2 regions of the Aeromonas salmonicida genome follow, and region 2 is predicted to be linked to the other one. Evidence: predicted binding sites of a transcription regulator. Region 2 holds the regulator's gene; the other holds the start of a gene.
What was found. Region 2 encodes sigma-54, which starts transcription at its own class of promoters, with help from an activator protein. Its sites were predicted from a motif close to TGGCACNGTTTTNGCTT; they were not measured.
Positions count from the first base shown of each region.

Region 1: a site for sigma-54 is predicted at 1,869-1,885, ahead of glnA (glutamate--ammonia ligase). Genes of this name have one in related genera too.

Region 1 covers NZ_CP110645.1:204,557-212,950, reverse strand. The annotation lists gene typA (translational GTPase TypA) at 1-1,590, opposite strand, end outside; gene glnA (glutamate--ammonia ligase) at 1,942-3,351, shown strand; gene ONZ54_RS01010 (DUF4124 domain-containing protein) at 3,443-4,024, shown strand; gene glnL (nitrogen regulation protein NR(II)) at 4,105-5,160, shown strand; gene glnG (nitrogen regulation protein NR(I)) at 5,170-6,588, shown strand; gene add (adenosine deaminase) at 6,730-7,731, shown strand; gene hemN (oxygen-independent coproporphyrinogen III oxidase) at 7,808-8,394, opposite strand, start outside.
Region 2 covers NZ_CP110645.1:362,584-370,977, forward strand. The annotation lists gene ONZ54_RS01785 (KpsF/GutQ family sugar-phosphate isomerase) at 1-776, shown strand, start outside; gene kdsC (3-deoxy-manno-octulosonate-8-phosphatase KdsC) at 776-1,330, shown strand; gene lptC (LPS export ABC transporter periplasmic protein LptC) at 1,327-1,887, shown strand; gene lptA (lipopolysaccharide transport periplasmic protein LptA) at 1,874-2,401, shown strand; gene lptB (LPS export ABC transporter ATP-binding protein) at 2,405-3,130, shown strand; gene ONZ54_RS01810 (RNA polymerase factor sigma-54) at 3,196-4,635, shown strand; gene hpf (ribosome hibernation promoting factor) at 4,657-4,944, shown strand; gene ptsN (PTS IIA-like nitrogen regulatory protein PtsN) at 4,947-5,393, shown strand; gene rapZ (RNase adapter RapZ) at 5,436-6,302, shown strand; gene npr (PTS phosphocarrier protein NPr) at 6,323-6,595, shown strand; gene ONZ54_RS01835 (BglG family transcription antiterminator) at 6,614-8,394, opposite strand, start outside.

The DNA of each region.
Region 1 (8,394 bases), 160 kb from region 2:
GGAGCGGGAGTGAATACCGATCACCTGGCCTTCGTACACTTCGGTAGCGTGACCGATAAACAGACGACCGCGGTCTTGCAGACCGAACAGGGCGAAGGTCAGCGCCTTGCCGGTAGCGTTGGAGATCAGCACGCCATTCTGACGCTCGCCGATGCTGCCACCCTTGTGCGGACCGTAATGGTCAAAGGTGTGGTACAGCAGACCGGTACCGGACGTCATGGTCAGGAACTCGGTCTGGAAGCCGATCAGGCCACGACTCGGGATCATGAAGTCAAGACGGACACGGCCCTTGCCATCCGGGGTCATGTTGGTCATCTCGCCCTTACGCAGGCCAAGTTGCTCCATCACGGAACCCTGGTGGATCTCTTCCACGTCAACAGTCACGGTTTCAAACGGTTCGTGCAGAACGCCGTCCACGGTGCGCAGGATAACTTCCGGACGGGATACTGCCAGCTCGTAACCTTCACGACGCATGTTTTCGATCAGGATGGAGAGATGCAGTTCACCACGACCGGATACGCGGAATTTATCCGGATCTTCGGTCTCTTCCACACGCAGGGCCACGTTGTGGACCAGCTCCTGGTTCAGACGCTCCATGATGTTGCGGGAGGTCACGAACTTGCCTTCTTTACCGGCGAACGGTGAGGTGTTGACCTGGAAGGTCATGTTCACGGTCGGCTCGTCAACGGAGAGCGGCGGCAGGGCTTGAACAGCACTGTTGTCACAGATGGTGTCGGAGATTTTCAGCTCGCCCAGACCTGTGATGGCAATGATGTCACCCGCTTGCGCGTCGACAACTTCGGTACGGGACAGACCCAGGTAGCCAAGCACCTGACCGACTTTGCCGGTACGGGTCTTGCCATCGGCACCGATGACGGTGACTTGCTGGTTGGTCTTGACACGACCGCGGCTGATGCGGCCGATGCCGATAACACCCACGTAGGAGTTGTAGTCGAGCTGGGAGATTTGCATCTGGAAGGCACCGGCAGGATCACCCTTCGGCTGCTCAACGTTGTCAACGATCGCCTGGAACAGGGGTTCCATGTTGTCGGATTCAACGCCCTGGTCCATGGTGGCCCAGCCGTTCAGTGCTGAAGCGTAAACAACTTTGAAGTCCAGTTGCTCATCGGTCGCACCCAGGTTGTCAAACAAGTCGAATACCTGATCCATAACCCAGTCAGGACGAGCACCCGGACGGTCGATCTTGTTGATGACCACGATCGGCTTCAGACCCTGGGCGAATGCCTTCTGGGTCACGAAACGAGTCTGCGGCATAGGGCCGTCAACAGCATCAACCAGCAGCAGCACTGAGTCGACCATGGACATAACGCGCTCTACTTCACCACCGAAGTCGGCGTGACCCGGGGTATCAACGATGTTGATACGGTAGTCTTTCCAGCGGATCGCGGTGTTCTTGGCGAGAATGGTAATACCACGTTCCTTTTCCAGGTCGTTGGAATCCATCAGACGCTCTTGACCATCAGTGGTACGGTCCAGGGTTCCAGACTGCTGCAGCAGCTTATCAACCAGGGTAGTTTTGCCGTGGTCTACGTGCGCAATAATCGCAATATTGCGTAAATTCTCTAACATTCTCGCCTCAATCACCGGGTAAAATTGGGCGCTAATTGTACTCTCGCCTTTGTGATCTGCCTAGCATAATTGCAGTGCATTCACGCATAACAGGGGATCAGGATCATAGACCTTCCGATCAAAGCCTGTTTAGATGGGGGCTGACCGTATACCGCGCACCATTTTAGTGCACCAAAACGATCCACAGTTGCACTACTTTGAGGCGTAACGCGCTGAGATGGCAGGTCTTGGGGCGGGCTTATAGCCGCAAACGCCCTGAAATCAAGCTGTCACAAACTTGGCACGATACTGGCTTATGTGAATGTGATGACGCATTCACCCTAAGAGTTTTAACACCGGAGGTTACTTAGCATGTCAGCCCAGAACGTTTTGGCCCTGATCCAGGAACACGAAGTCAAGTTTGTTGACCTGCGCTTTACCGACACCAAGGGTAAAGAGCAGCACGTATCTATCCCTTCCCACCAGGTCAACGAAGATTTCTTCGAAGACGGCAAGATGTTCGATGGCTCTTCCATCGGCGGCTGGAAAGGTATCAACGAGTCTGACATGGTGCTGATGCCTGATGCGGCCTCCGCCAAGCTGGACCCGTTTACCGAAGAGACCACCCTGAACATCGTTTGTGATGTGCTGGAACCGGCCACCATGCAAGGTTATGACCGCGACCCGCGCTCCATCTCCAAGCGTGCCGAAGATTTCCTCAAAGCCAGCGGCATCGCTGACACAGTGCTGTTCGGGCCTGAGCCGGAATTCTTCATGTTCGACAACATCACCTTCTCGAACACCATGGGCCACAGCTTCGTGAAAATCGAATCTGAGGAAGCTGCCTGGAACTCGGGTACCGAGTATGAGCACGGCAACAAGGGCCACCGCCCGTTCGTGAAAGGTGGTTACTTCCCGGTTGCACCGGTTGACTCTTCCCAGGACATCCGCGCTGCCATGTGTCTGGTGCTGGAAGAGATGGGTCAGGTCGTTGAAGCGCACCACCATGAAGTGGCGACCGCCGGTCAGAACGAGATCGCGACCCGTTTCAACACTCTCACCCTGAAAGCGGACGAAGTACAGGTTCTGAAGTACGTGATCCATAACGTGGCCCACGCTTACAACAAGACTGTCACCTTCATGCCGAAACCCATGTTCGGTGACAACGGCTCCGGCATGCACTGCCACCAGTCCCTGGCCAAGAACGGCGTCAACCTGTTCGCTGGCGACCTGTACGGCGGTCTGTCCGAGATGGCACTGCACTACATCGGCGGTATCATCAAGCACGCCAAGGCCATCAACGCCTTCGCCAACCCGACCACCAACTCCTACAAGCGTCTGGTTCCGGGTTATGAAGCACCTGTCATGCTGGCTTACTCCGCCCGCAACCGCTCTGCCTCCATCCGTATCCCGGTAGTACCGAGCCCGAAAGCTCGTCGTATCGAAGTACGTTTCCCGGATCCGGCAGCCAACCCGTACCTGGCTTTTGCAGCTCAGCTGATGGCCGGTCTGGACGGTATCATCAACAAGATCCATCCGGGCGATGCCATGGACAAGAACTTGTATGACCTGCCGCCGGAAGAAGCTGCAGAAGTGCCGACTGTTGCCGGCTCTCTGGACGAAGCACTGGCCGCACTGGACAGCGATCGCGAGTTCCTGACCCGCGGCGGCGTGTTCAGCGATGACTTCATCAATTCCTATCTGGAACTGAAACAGCATGATGTTGACCGTGTGCGCATGACCCCGCACCCGCTGGAGTTTGAACTGTACTACTCCGTTTAATTCGGACCACAGCTCTGAACTTGACCAAACCCGCCAACAGGCGGGTTTTTTCTCTGATAGGATTAAGCAAAATCCCGTCAAGGAGAGATGGATGAAAAACGCATGCCCCCTATGGGCTCTGGGACTTTTGCTGTTGACGAGCACCGTCGCCCAAGCCACCAAGATCTACTCCTGGACAGACAGCAAGGGCGTCGTTCACTACACGGATGCCCCCCCTCCCGGCCAGCAGGCCAAAGAAGTGGATCTGCGTGTTGCCCCTCTCATTGGTGGTGCCCCCCGCTCGGTGCAGGTGGACAACTTCAACAGCCTGACCGGCGTTGATGCCAAGAAAGAGGAGGAAGCCGCCAAGCTGGTAATCGAAATGCTCTCCCCGGAACAGGGCAGCACACTGCGCGACAACACGGGCAATGTGGTGTTCCAGGGGCAGATAAGCCCCAAACCGCCGACCCAGTACGACGTGCGCCTGACCCTGGATGGCAAGGCGGCCCCCATCGTCAGCAACGGCCTGGCTATTCGGGTCGAAAACCTGGATCGCGGCGCACACGAGGCACAACTCGAACTACTCGCCAAAGACGGTACGATCCTTGCTAAATCAAGGGTAGTCACCTTCTACCTGCATCGAGCCAGTATCAATCCGGCACCTAAAGTGACCCCGCTCCCCAACAAGGGGTGATCCTGTGCATCGATACGGGTAGACTAAATGCACCACGTTGGTGCATTACTGGTGTATAGCACCGTTTTAGGGAGAAACCTGTGCCAACCCGCCCGGATCAAGCCAAGATACTGCTCGATAACTTGCTGACCGCCGTCATCCTGATGGATGAGCGGCTCTGCATCCAGTTCGTCAACCCGGCGGCCGAACAACTGCTCTCCCTCAGTCAGCGTCGGCTGATCGGGATCGAGCTGCCCCACCTGCTGGAACATATCTCTCTCGATTTGCAGCGCCTCAAGCAGTGCCTCACCTCTGGGCAGGGCTTCACCGACAGCGAAGTGACCCTGGTGGTGGAAGGTGAACCCAGACTGGTGGAGATGAGCGTAAGCCCGCTCGCCGACCATGAACAACGGCTGATGGTGGTAGAGCTGCGCAAAATTGATCAGCAGAAGAAGATCAGCCAGGAGCTGCAACAACATGCCCAGCAACAGGCGGCCAAGGAATTGGTGCGCGGACTGGCCCACGAGATCAAGAACCCGCTGGGTGGCCTGCGCGGCGCGGCCCAATTGTTGCAAAAAGAGCTGCCGGATCCGGCCTTGCGCGAATACACGGGCATCATCATAGAGCAGGCCGACCGGCTGAGGGTGCTGGTCGATCGCCTGCTCGGCCCTCAGCGTCCGGGTCGCCACCAGATGCACAATGTCCACTCCGTGCTGGAGCAGGTGCGCCGTCTGGTGGAGCTGGAGCTGCCACCCACTGTGCGCATAGAGCGGGATTACGACCCCAGCATTCCCGAGTTCGAGATGGAGCCGGATCAGCTGCAGCAGGCTTTTCTCAACATGGTGCGCAACGCCGCCGAGGCCATAGGTGAACAGACGGGGCTGATTCGCATCAAGACCCGCACCGCCTTCCAGATCACCATCCACGGTCAGCGCTACCGGCTGGCGGCCGAGATCAAGATCATCGACAACGGCCCCGGCATTCCCGATGCCATCCGCGACACCCTCTTCTACCCCATGATCACCGGCAAGGAGGGGGGAACCGGACTCGGCCTCTCCATCGCCCAGAACCTGATTGATCAGCACAAGGGGCGCATTGACTGCATCAGCTGGCCTGGCCACACCGAATTCACCATTTTTCTACCGCTTCGCAAATAAGGGAACGTCATGACAGCAAAAGTGTGGATCGTCGATGACGACAGTTCTATCCGCTGGGTACTGGAACGCACCCTCGGCAGTGAAGGCTTCGAGTGCGAGAGTTTTGCCGATGGCGAGGCTCTGCTGAGCTCGCTGGAGATACGTTCGCCCGATGTGATCCTCTCCGATATCCGCATGCCCGGCATTGATGGCCTTAGCCTGCTGGAGCAGATCCACCGCCGCCAGGCCGATCTGCCCATCATCATAATGACGGCCCACTCGGATCTGGACAGCGCGGTCAACGCCTATCAGCGGGGCGCCTTCGAGTACCTGCCCAAGCCGTTCGACATCGACGAGGCGGTCACCCTGGTGCGCCGTGCCGAGAATCACCTGAAAGAACAGCGCACCAAGCGCAAGGCACGCCAGCAGGAGACGGCCACCACACCTGAAATCATCGGCGAAGCGCCGGCCATGCAGGAAGTGTTTCGCGCCATCGGCCGGCTGTCGCGCTCCAGCATCTCAGTGCTGATCAACGGTCAGAGCGGTACCGGCAAGGAGCTGGTCGCCCACGCGCTGCACAAGCACAGCCCGCGCGCCCACAAGAACTTCATCGCCCTCAACATGGCCGCCATCCCCAAAGATCTCATCGAATCCGAGCTGTTCGGTCATGAAAAAGGGGCCTTTACCGGTGCCAACAACATTCGCCACGGTCGCTTCGAGCAGGCCGATGGCGGTACCCTGTTTCTCGATGAAATCGGCGACATGCCGCTGGATGTGCAGACCCGCCTGCTGCGGGTGCTGGCCGATGGCCAGTTCTACCGGGTCGGCGGTCATCAGCCGGTGCAGGTAGATGTGCGGATCATCGCCGCTACCCACCAGAATCTGGAGAAACGGGTGGCAGACGGTGAATTCCGGGAAGATCTGTTCCACCGCCTCAACGTCATCCGCATTCATATTCCGGCCCTCAAGGAGCGCCGCGAGGATATACCTCAACTGGCCCAGCACTTCCTGCTGCGCGCCGCCAAGGAGCTGAACGTGGAGGCCAAGAGCCTGCACCCTGATACCCAGGCCTACATCAGCCGTCTCGCCTGGCCGGGCAACGTGCGCCAGCTGGAGAACGTCTGCCGCTGGCTGACCGTGATGGCCTCGGGCCAGGAGGTGTTGGTAGGGGATCTGCCCGCCGAACTGCTGACCCCCATCATCAACACGGCCGAGCCCGGCCAACCTGCCCTGCCCGGCTGCTGGCAGCAGCAGTTGCAGGACTGGGTTGCCAGTAAGCTGGCACTGGGGGAGACCGACATCCTGGCCGATGCCCTGCCCCAATTTGAGCGGATCATGCTGGAGACGGCACTGGATCACACCCATGGCCACAAACAGGAGGCTGCCCGCCTGCTTGGCTGGGGTCGCAACACCCTGACTCGCAAGCTCAAGGAGCTCGACCTCTCCTGAGCCCTCTGGAAAAACGATTCCCATCACGCCTTGGCAAATCCCTGACCAATAAGACCCCGTTTGATTTCAAACGGGGTATCTTTTTTGAGAGCCCTGCCTAGAATGGCAGGCTTTCAAACCCGACTCGAAGAAGGCGCCATCATGATTGACAGATCTCTCCCCCTGACCGACCTGCACCGCCATCTGGACGGTAATATCCGCGCGCAGACCATCCTCGAGCTGGGCCGTCAGCACAATATCCAGTTGCCAGCCTTTGAGCTGGAAGCACTTCGCCCCCACGTGCAGATCGTCGAGAATGAGCCGAGTCTGGTCGCCTTCCTGAAGAAACTGGACTGGGGCGTGGCCGTGCTGGCTGATTACGATGCCTGCCGCCGTGTTGCCTACGAGAACGTGGAGGATCTGCTGCGTGCCGGTATCGACTATGCCGAGCTGCGCTTCAGTCCCGCCTACATGGCCATGACCCACAAACTGCATCCACAAGGTGTGGTGGAAGCCATCATTGACGGCGTTGCAGCTGGCAGCCGCGACTTTGGCATCAAGACCAACCTCATCGGCATCATGAGCCGCACCTTCGGCACCGAACAGTGCCGCAAGGAGCTGGACGCCTGTCTGGCCCATCGCGACAAACTGGTTGCCGTCGATCTGGCCGGTGACGAACTGGGCTTCCCGGGCGAGCTGTTCACCGAGCATTTTCGCAAGGTCCGTGATGCGGGCATGCGCGTCACAGTACACGCAGGCGAAGCGGCGGGCCCCGAAAGCATGTGGCAAGCCATTCGCGATCTCGGCGCCGAGCGCATCGGCCACGGCGTCAAGGCCATCCAGGATCCGGCCCTGATGGCCTATCTGGCGGAGCACCGCATCGGCATCGAATCCTGCCTCACCTCCAACCTCCAGACCACCACGGTCACGAACCTGACCGAGCACCCAATCCGCCAGTTCCTGGCTGCCGGTGTGCTGGCCTGTCTCAACACCGACGATCCTGCGGTAGAAGGCATAGACCTGCCCCACGAATATGACGTGGCTGCCCCGGCCGCCGGCATGACCGCCAGCGAGATCCGCACCGCCCAGCAAAACGGCCTGACCCTCGCTTTTCTGAGCGATGGCGAGAAAGCCGAGCTGAGCGCCCGCGCCGCCAGCCGCTAAACCTTGAACCGTTTGCTTACCCCATAAAAAAACCGCCGAAAGGCGGTTTTTTTATCTTCAGTGCAGGGCTGCCTGTTCAGATCACCCGGGAGAACTGCTGCTGGCGCGCCTTGTTGCGCAGGTAGACATCGAAACACATGCAGATATTGCGAATGAGCAGCTGACCGGTGGAGACCACTTCCAGCCCATCGTCGGTCATGCGCACCAGACCGTCGTCGATAAAGGTCTGCAACAGCTTGAGATCATCGGCAAAATACGCCTTGAAGACCAGACCATAAGCCTGCTCGACGGCGACGAAGTTCAGGCTGAAATCGCAGATGAGACGTTTGATCACCTCGCGGCGGATCAAGTCGTCCTGATTGAGGGAGCACCCCTTCCACTGGGCATGCCCCAGCTCTTCAACCTGGGCGTAGTAAGCTTTGAGCTCTTTTTGGTTCTGGGAATAGGCATCGCCAATCATGCTGATGGAGGAGACCCCCAATCCAAGCAGATCACAATCTCCCTGGGTGGTGTAGCCCTGGAAGTTGCGGTGCAACTTGCCTTCACGCTGCGCCACCGCCAGCTCGTCATCAGGTTTGGCGAAGTGATCCATGCCGATGAACTGGTAGCCCTGATCGGTGAGGAAGGCGATGGTGTCCTGCAGCATAGCCAGCTTCTCCCGAG
Region 2 (8,394 bases):
CCAGCACTGGCACCCCTGCCTTCTTCCTCCACCCGGGTGAAGCCAGCCATGGGGATCTGGGGATGATCTCCAGCGGCGACCTTATCATCGCCATCTCCAACTCCGGTGAGAGCGACGAGATCCTGGCCCTGCTGCCGGTGCTCAAACGTCGCGGCATCCAGTTGATCTGCATGACAGGCAATCCGGCCTCCACCATGGCCAAAGAGGCCAACGTGCATCTGTGCATCAAGGTGGATAAAGAGGCCTGCCCGCTGGGCCTGGCACCGACCTCCAGCACCACGGCTACCCTGGTGATGGGCGATGCACTGGCGGTTGCCCTGCTGGAAGCCCGCGGCTTCACCGCCGATGACTTCGCGCTCTCCCACCCTGGTGGCTCCCTTGGCAAGCGGTTGCTGCTGCGGGTCGGTGACCTGATGCATAGCGGCGATCTGTTGCCCCAGGTGGGGATCGATGCCACCATCAGCCAGGCGCTGCTGGAAGTGAGTCGCAAAGGTCTGGGCATGACGGCGGTCGTCAACGACGAGGGTCTGCTGGCCGGACTGTTCACCGATGGTGACTTGCGCCGGATCCTGGATCTGCAGGTGGATATCCATCACACCTCGATCGCCAAGGTGATGACGACCAACTGTGTTACCGTTGGCCCCGAGATGATGGCGGCAGAAGCTGTCAAACTGATGGAAACCAGAAAGATCAACGGATTACTGGTGGTGGATGGTGACAAGCGCCCGCTGGGGGCCTTCAACATGCATGACCTGCTGAAAGCCGGGGTAATTTGATGCAAAACGTACCGACCCTTTATGGTCCGGTGACGCGCAGCCAATACGACAGGGCGGCGCAAATTCGCCTGCTGGTGTGCGATGTGGATGGAGTGCTCTCCAACGGCCTCATCTATATGGGCAATGACGGCGAAGAGCTGAAGACCTTCTGTACCCGCGATGGCGCCGGTATGCGGGCCCTGCTCAATGCCGGGATTGAAATAGCCATCATCACCGGGCGCAACTCCCGCATCGTCAGCGATCGGATGAAGAGCCTGGGAGTGCAGCATCTGGTACAGGGGGCGGATCAGAAGCTGCCCCACTTCGAGGCGCTGCTGACAAAGCTGGGTCTGGAAGCGTCACAAGCCGCCTATATGGGGGATGACACCATAGATCTGCCGGTGATGCAGGCCTGCGGGCTCGGTATTGCCGTGGCTGATGCTCATCCGCTGGTACTGGCCCGGGCCGACATGGTGACTCGACTGGCTGGCGGAGTCGGTGCTGTGCGTGAGGTGTGTGACCTCATACTGCAGGCGCAAGGGCATGGCGATTATCAGCCAGAGGCCTCGGTATGAGCAGACAGACGCTGTTGTTCGCCCTGCTGTTTCTGGTGGCGCTGGCCGCCTGGCAGATTGGTGATGTCGACCTGACGCCGGAGCCGACCACCAAGGCAGAAAACTACCAGCCGGACTTCACCGCCAGGAACCTGGTGACCACCCGTTTTGATGTCAACGGTCGACGCACAGAACGGCTGGAGTCCGAGTATGCGGAGTATTACCAGATCATCGAGCAGGCTACCTTCAACAAGCCGGTGGTCTACATGTTTGACAAGCAGGGTGAGGCCGAGTGGAAAGTCACGGCCGACACAGGTGTCCTCAATACAGATGACAACGTGATCCTGCGCGACAAGGTACATCTGGATGGCCTGCTGCCCACCTCCTTCATCTCCACACTGGATACCCCCTATCTGGAGCTGGATCTGGTGACTCAGAATGTGAGAAGCAATCAGCATGTCAGCATAGTGGGTAAGGAATTCCAGACCGAAGGCGTTGGCCTGAAGGGTCATCTGGAACGCAAATATTTTGAATTACTGGATCAGGGCCATGCCATCTATTTCAATGAAAAACGCTAATCTGGCCCTCGCGGCTTTGCTGCTGTGCGGCACCGTGAGTGCCAAAGAGTCCGACTTTGCCGAAAAGGTCTATGTGGATGCGGTCAGACAGGTGGCCGAGATGCAGGACAACCGCATCACCTTCAGTGACGATGTCATCATCACTCAGGGCACCATCAAGATTAAGGCTGACAAGGTGGTGGTGATCCGTTCCGGCGACAAAGGGGCCGAGGTCATGACGGCCTATGGCAAGCCTGCCACCTTCTTCCAGATCCTGGACAACGGCAAACCGGTCAACGCCCACGGCAACAGCATTCGCTACGAGCTGAAGAATCGCCTGGTGACCATTACCGGCAACGGTCAGCTCAAACAGGAAGACAGCCAGGTCAACGGTGACCTGATCCGCTACGACATCGTCAAACAGAAGATGATCGCCGAGAGCAAGGGGCCGACCCAGCGGGTCAAGACGGTGTTCCTGCCTGATCAGGTAGAGAACTTCGACAAGCCCGCCGACCAGAAGAAGCAGGGAAAATAAACCATGGCAGTGTTGAAAGCAGCCGGCCTGCAAAAAAGTTACAAGCGTCGCATGGTGGTCAGTGACGTGAGTCTGGAGGTGGGTACCGGCCAGATCGTCGGCCTGCTCGGCCCGAACGGTGCCGGCAAGACCACCTCCTTCTACATGATAGTGGGGCTGGTGCAGAGCGATGCCGGCCTCATCACCATCGACGATCAGGACATCAGCCAGCAGCCCATGCATATCCGTGCCCGTAACGGCATCGGCTATCTGCCGCAGGAGGCCTCCATCTTCCGTCGTCTGTCCGTGTTCGACAACCTGATGGGGGTCATGCAGACCCGCAAGGGGCTGAGCCGCGAAGAGCGTGAAGACAAGGTCGAACAACTGCTGGAAGAGTTCAACATCACCCATATCCGTGACAACCTGGGTCAGAGTCTGTCAGGGGGGGAGCGACGCCGGGTCGAGATCGCCCGCGCGCTGGCGGCCGAGCCGCGCTTTATTCTGCTGGATGAGCCGTTTGCCGGGGTCGACCCCATTTCTGTGATAGACATCAAGAAGATCATCCAGCATCTGAAAGATAGAGGCCTTGGTGTCTTGATCACCGACCACAACGTCAGGGAGACTCTGGACGTATGTGAGAAGGCTTATATCGTCAGTCACGGCAAGATGATCGCCGAAGGTGCACCGGCCGAGATCCTTGCCGATGAACAGGTCAAGCGCGTCTATTTGGGCGATCAATTCAGTCTATAGTAAGGGGGCATCTCTTCATTTCCTTTGACGACTGCCTCGCTGAACATAAGGATATCCCGACGTAGATGAAGCCGACATTACAGTTGCGTCTCGGTCAGTCCCTGACCATGACGCCGCAATTACAACAAGCGATTCGTCTGCTCCAGCTCTCCACCCTGGAACTCCAGCAGGAAATTCAGCAAGCGCTCGATAACAATCCTTTGCTTGAGCAAGAGGAGAATGACGTTCAGGAGACCAGCCCGGAAGAGCCCGTCGACGACAGTCAGCTCGACTCCAGCGATGCCATGGCCCAGGATCAGATGCCGGACGAACTGCCGGTAGATACCACCTGGGAAGATGTCTATTCAGCCGGCACAGCCCAGAGCGCAGGCCCCATCCACGATGGAGAGGACAGCGTCTATCAGGGGGAAACCACCGAGAACCTGCAGGACTATCTGCTGTGGCAGATGCGCCTCACCCCGTTCAGCGATCTGGATGCCGCCATTGCGCTGGCCATCATAGATGCCATCGATGACTCCGGTTATCTGACCGTCTCTCTCGAAGATATACAGGCGGCGGTGAGCAGCGAGGATGTCGAGGTGGAACTCGACGAGGTCGAGGCAGTGCTCAAGCGGGTGCAGCATTTCGATCCGGTCGGCATCGCCGCGCGCTCGGTGCAGGAGTGTCTGCTGATCCAGCTTGGCCAGTACGCTCCTGAACTGCCCTGGCTCAATGAGGCCAGGGAGGTGATCAAGGAGCACATGGATCTGCTCGGCAACCGTGATTACCGCACCCTGGCCCGCAAGACCAAGCTCAAGGAGAGTGATCTCAAGGAGGTGCTGGACCTTATCCAGCAACTGGAGCCCAGGCCGGGTAACGGCATCATACAGAGTGACTCCCAGTACGTGATCCCGGATGTCACCGTCGTCAAGAAGGGCAACAAATGGGTCGTCGAACTCAACCCGGATTCTGCACCGCGCATCCGGGTCAACGAGACCTATGCCGCCATGGCCCGTCAGGCGCGTACTAGCCAGGATACCCAGTTCATTCGCTCCCACTTGCAAGAAGCCAAGTGGTTCATCAAGAGTCTGGAGAGTCGCAACGACACCCTGCTCAAGGTGGCGACCTGTATTGTCGAGCAACAACAGGGCTTTTTCGAGTATGGTGAAGAAGCCATGAAGCCCATGGTGCTCAACGATATCGCCGAGGCGGTGGAGATGCATGAGTCGACCATTTCCAGGGTAACGACCCAGAAATACATGCATACCCCCCGCGGCATCTTCGAACTGAAGTTTTTTTTCTCCAGTCATGTGAACACAGAAGGAGGAGGAGAGTGCTCATCGACCGCAATTCGCGCGCTGATCAAGAAGCTGGTGACGGCGGAGAATCCCGCCAAGCCGCTAAGTGATAGCAAGATCGCGGATTTGCTGGCCGAACAGGGTATTATGGTGGCGAGACGCACGATCGCAAAGTACCGTGAATCCTTGTTGATCCCGCCATCCAATCAGCGCAAACGCCTGGTTTAGGCAAAACAAAAGGAAGACGTTATGCAAATTAACCTGACCGGACACCATGTCGAGATCACCGAAGCTCTGCGTGATTATGTGAATAACAAATTTGCCAAACTCGAGCGTCACTTTGACCACATCAATAATGTTCATGTGGTGTTGAGCGTAGAAAAACTGAACCAGATCGCCGAAGCCAAGCTGCATGTCAGCGGTGGTGAGGTGTTCGCCAATTCACAGCATGCTGATATGTATGCTGCGATTGATACCCTGCTGGACAAGCTGGATCGGCAGATCATCAAGCACAAAGATAAGTTAAATCAAAAATAACTATGCAACTTGAACACATACTGAGTCGGGACTGCACCAAAAGTGCGGTCCCTTGTACCAGCAAGAAACGCGCCCTCGAGATCATCAGTGAATTAGCTGCTGAGCGCTTGGGGACCTCTCGCCAGACACTGTTCGAGTGTTTGCTGGCACGAGAAAAAATGGGCAGTACCGGGATCGGTGCCGGTATTGCCATTCCCCACGGCCGGATCGGTGACGAGTTTCCGCCGACCGCCATCCTGATGACCTTCGCAGAGCCTATCCCCTTCGACTCCATCGACAATCAACCGGTTGACCTGCTCTTTGCCCTGCTGGTGCCGGAAAGCGAGTGCAAACAGCACCTCAAGACCCTTTCCCTGATGGCATCCAAACTCGGCGACAAGGCGGTTTGCCGCCAGTTGCGCCAGGCAAGCAGCGATGAAGATCTCTATCAGATCATGACGTCGGCCTGATATTCGGGCCCTCGTGATGACCCCAAGCGGTGAGGCAACAAGATGCAATTAATAGTGGTAAGTGGGCGCTCCGGCTCGGGCAAGACAGTTGCCCTGCGCGTGCTGGAGGATCTGGGTTATTACTGTGTGGATAACCTGCCGGTCAACCTGCTGCCCCAGTTGATCGTGTCGGTCGAGAGCCAGTATGACAAGCTGGCGGTCAGTATCGACGTGCGCAACCTGCCGGTGAGCGCAGACAAGCTGGAGACCCTGCTGGCCCAGGTTCGCAATGAGGGTCGGGTGGAATTTTCCAGTTTCTTCTTCGATGCGGAGAACTCCACCCTGCTCAAACGCTACGGTGAGAGCCGCCGGCTGCACCCCTTGTCCCGCAAGCAGCTCTCGCTGGATGAGGCGATCCGTGAAGAGACCAATCTGCTGGCGCCGCTCTCCTCGACCGCCGACTTGCGTATCGACACCACCAGCCTCAGCATTCATGACCTGAGTGAGCTCATCAAGACCCGGGTGCTTGGCAAGAAAGAGAACGAACTGGTGCTGGTGTTCGAGTCGTTCGGCTTCAAGTACGGCATCCCCAAGGACGCTGACTTCGTGTTCGATGCTCGCTTCCTGCCGAATCCACACTGGATCCCCGAGCTCAAACCCTTTACCGGCAAGGATGAGCCCGTGGCCCGCTACCTTTCCAGCCAGCCAGACGTGATGCAGTTCATCCTGCAGATTGAAAACATGCTGGCGACCTGGTTGCCACATCTGGAGCGCAACAATCGTAGCTATGTCACTGTGGGAATTGGTTGCACTGGGGGCCAGCACAGGTCCGTGTTCATCGCAGAGCAGCTGGCTGGCGCGTTCCGCTTGCTCGGCAAGAACGTTCAGATCCGCCACCGCACCCTCGACAAAAGTACGCCGCAACATTGATGGACCAATAGGAAGATCAGATGACCGTCTCAGCCTCGGTGGAAGTGAAGAACAAACTGGGTATGCATGCCAGACCGGCCATGATGCTGTTCGAGCTGGTACAGGGCTTCGATGCCCACGTGCTGCTGCGCAATGAGGACGGCATCGAGGCCGATGCAGACAGCGTGATCGGCCTGCTGATGCTGGATTCAGCCCAGGGCAAGCAGGTGGAAGTGCAGGTGGAGGGCCCCGAAGAAGTAGAGGCGCTGGCCGCCGTGGTGGCGCTGTTCACCTCCGGCTTCAACGAGGAGTGACTCACTCCTCGCCCTAGTTCAGGAACCGGTGCGCGCCAGCCCCTTGAAGCTGGCAAAATCCCGACAAGCCAGCAGATTCTTGCTGGCTTTTTCGTTCATCAGCGCCAGAAACAGATCGTAGAGCCCCATCGCCTCTTCGTAGTCCGCCTTGCTGATGGCCAGCACGAATATCAGAGTGGCTGTCTCGCCATTGCCCCAGTCGATCCCCTGTGGTGCCAGCACTGTATAGACCAGGGTGCGGCGGGCCAGCAGGCCGAGGGAGTGGGGGAGGGCTATGCCTTCTCCCAGCAGGGTGGAGACGATGCGCTCCCGTTCGTGGAGTGAACTTCTGAACCCCGCTTCCACCAAGTCTTCCTGTTCCAGCTGATCGCAGATGCGGGCGAACAGCTGACTCTGGTTGAGTGGCTCATTGACCACCATGAAGTGGTCGGCATCGAAGTATTTGTCGAGCAGGTAGGGGCGGGTGCGGTCGATCAGCACCAGTTTACCGAGCTGTTCCAGCTGATACTGGGTCGGGAAAGGTGCCACCTGCACCACGGGCACGTTCTTCTCGCTCACTTTGACAGTGCTGATGACAAAATCCTGCTCGATCCGCGTCAACCCCTCGTAATCTCGCACCGACTCCAGGCTGGCCAGTTGCAGCTGGGGATATTCCCGCTTGATGCGCGCCTCCAGCACCCGAAAGGTGGCGTTGCCGGCATCGCACAGCAGCAGTGCCTGGGGACGGCGGGTGTAGCCGATGTCGTAGTGGCGCTCCAGCCCTACCCCGATATGGATTACCAGGTAGCCGATCTCGTGGTGGGTCAGCCGGTAAGGTGTCTGTTTTATCCACTCCGAAATGGCGGCCAGCGTGATGTCGTAGGCGAGGGGATAGTACTGCTTGATGTGATCCGCCAGCGGATTGTGGCTGCCAATCTGGTATTTGACCCGCAGCAGCATGGCGCTGATATGGGTCTGCAGATCCGCGCGCAACTGCTGATCGCCGCGCAGATCATAAGGATAGTGCTGATGGATATAGGCAAGCAGATGCTCGACCAACTGCTCGCTCTCGGCGGCCATGGCCGGGCTGAGCCTGGGTGTGTCGGCGGTGAGGCGGGCCTGGATCTGGATGGCGAGGCAGGCGATCTCCTCTTCTCCCGGTGGCATCAGGGTCGGCAGCTCTGCATAAATGTCACTGGCTACGGCGGCCAGCGTCTCTGTGATGTCTTCGCTGGCAAACTGGCGCAGCTCGTGCCCCGCAGCCTGCCGCAGCAGGGCGACGGCGCAGTAGATTGTGAGCTGCTGCAAGCTCTCGTCGGCGAGGCGCAGCTGATGGCGGCTGAGCTGGGCATGGATGTGATTGCCCACTACCTCCAGCGTCTTGCTGGGGCAAAGGTTGGGCAGCAGGCTCTGCAACTGGTTGTTGTGAAGCAGCTCCTGATAGAGCAACTGGGTGAGGCAGGCCCTGATCGCCGTCTCCCCACCCTGGATGCGCATGCCCAGCCGTGGCTTGCTGTCGATGAGCAAGCCAAAGTGGGCGAGCCGCTCCCGCACTTCCGCCATATCCCCCTGCAGCGCCGCCCGGCTCAGATACCAGGTATCCGCCAGCTCGTCGAGCTTGATCCCCTGTTCCGCCGTCAGCAGCAAGATCTGCAGGTGCAGCACCCGCTCGCGGCTGGTGCGCGGCAGGCTGCTCTCCTGCTCCTGGGCCGCCAGCAACTCATCAAACAGCCCCTGATTGTAAATCTTGAGCTGGTAGCCGCTGCCGCGCTGGTGGATCAGGTGGGCGCCGTGGGTGGTAATCAGCTCGTTGAGGGTCG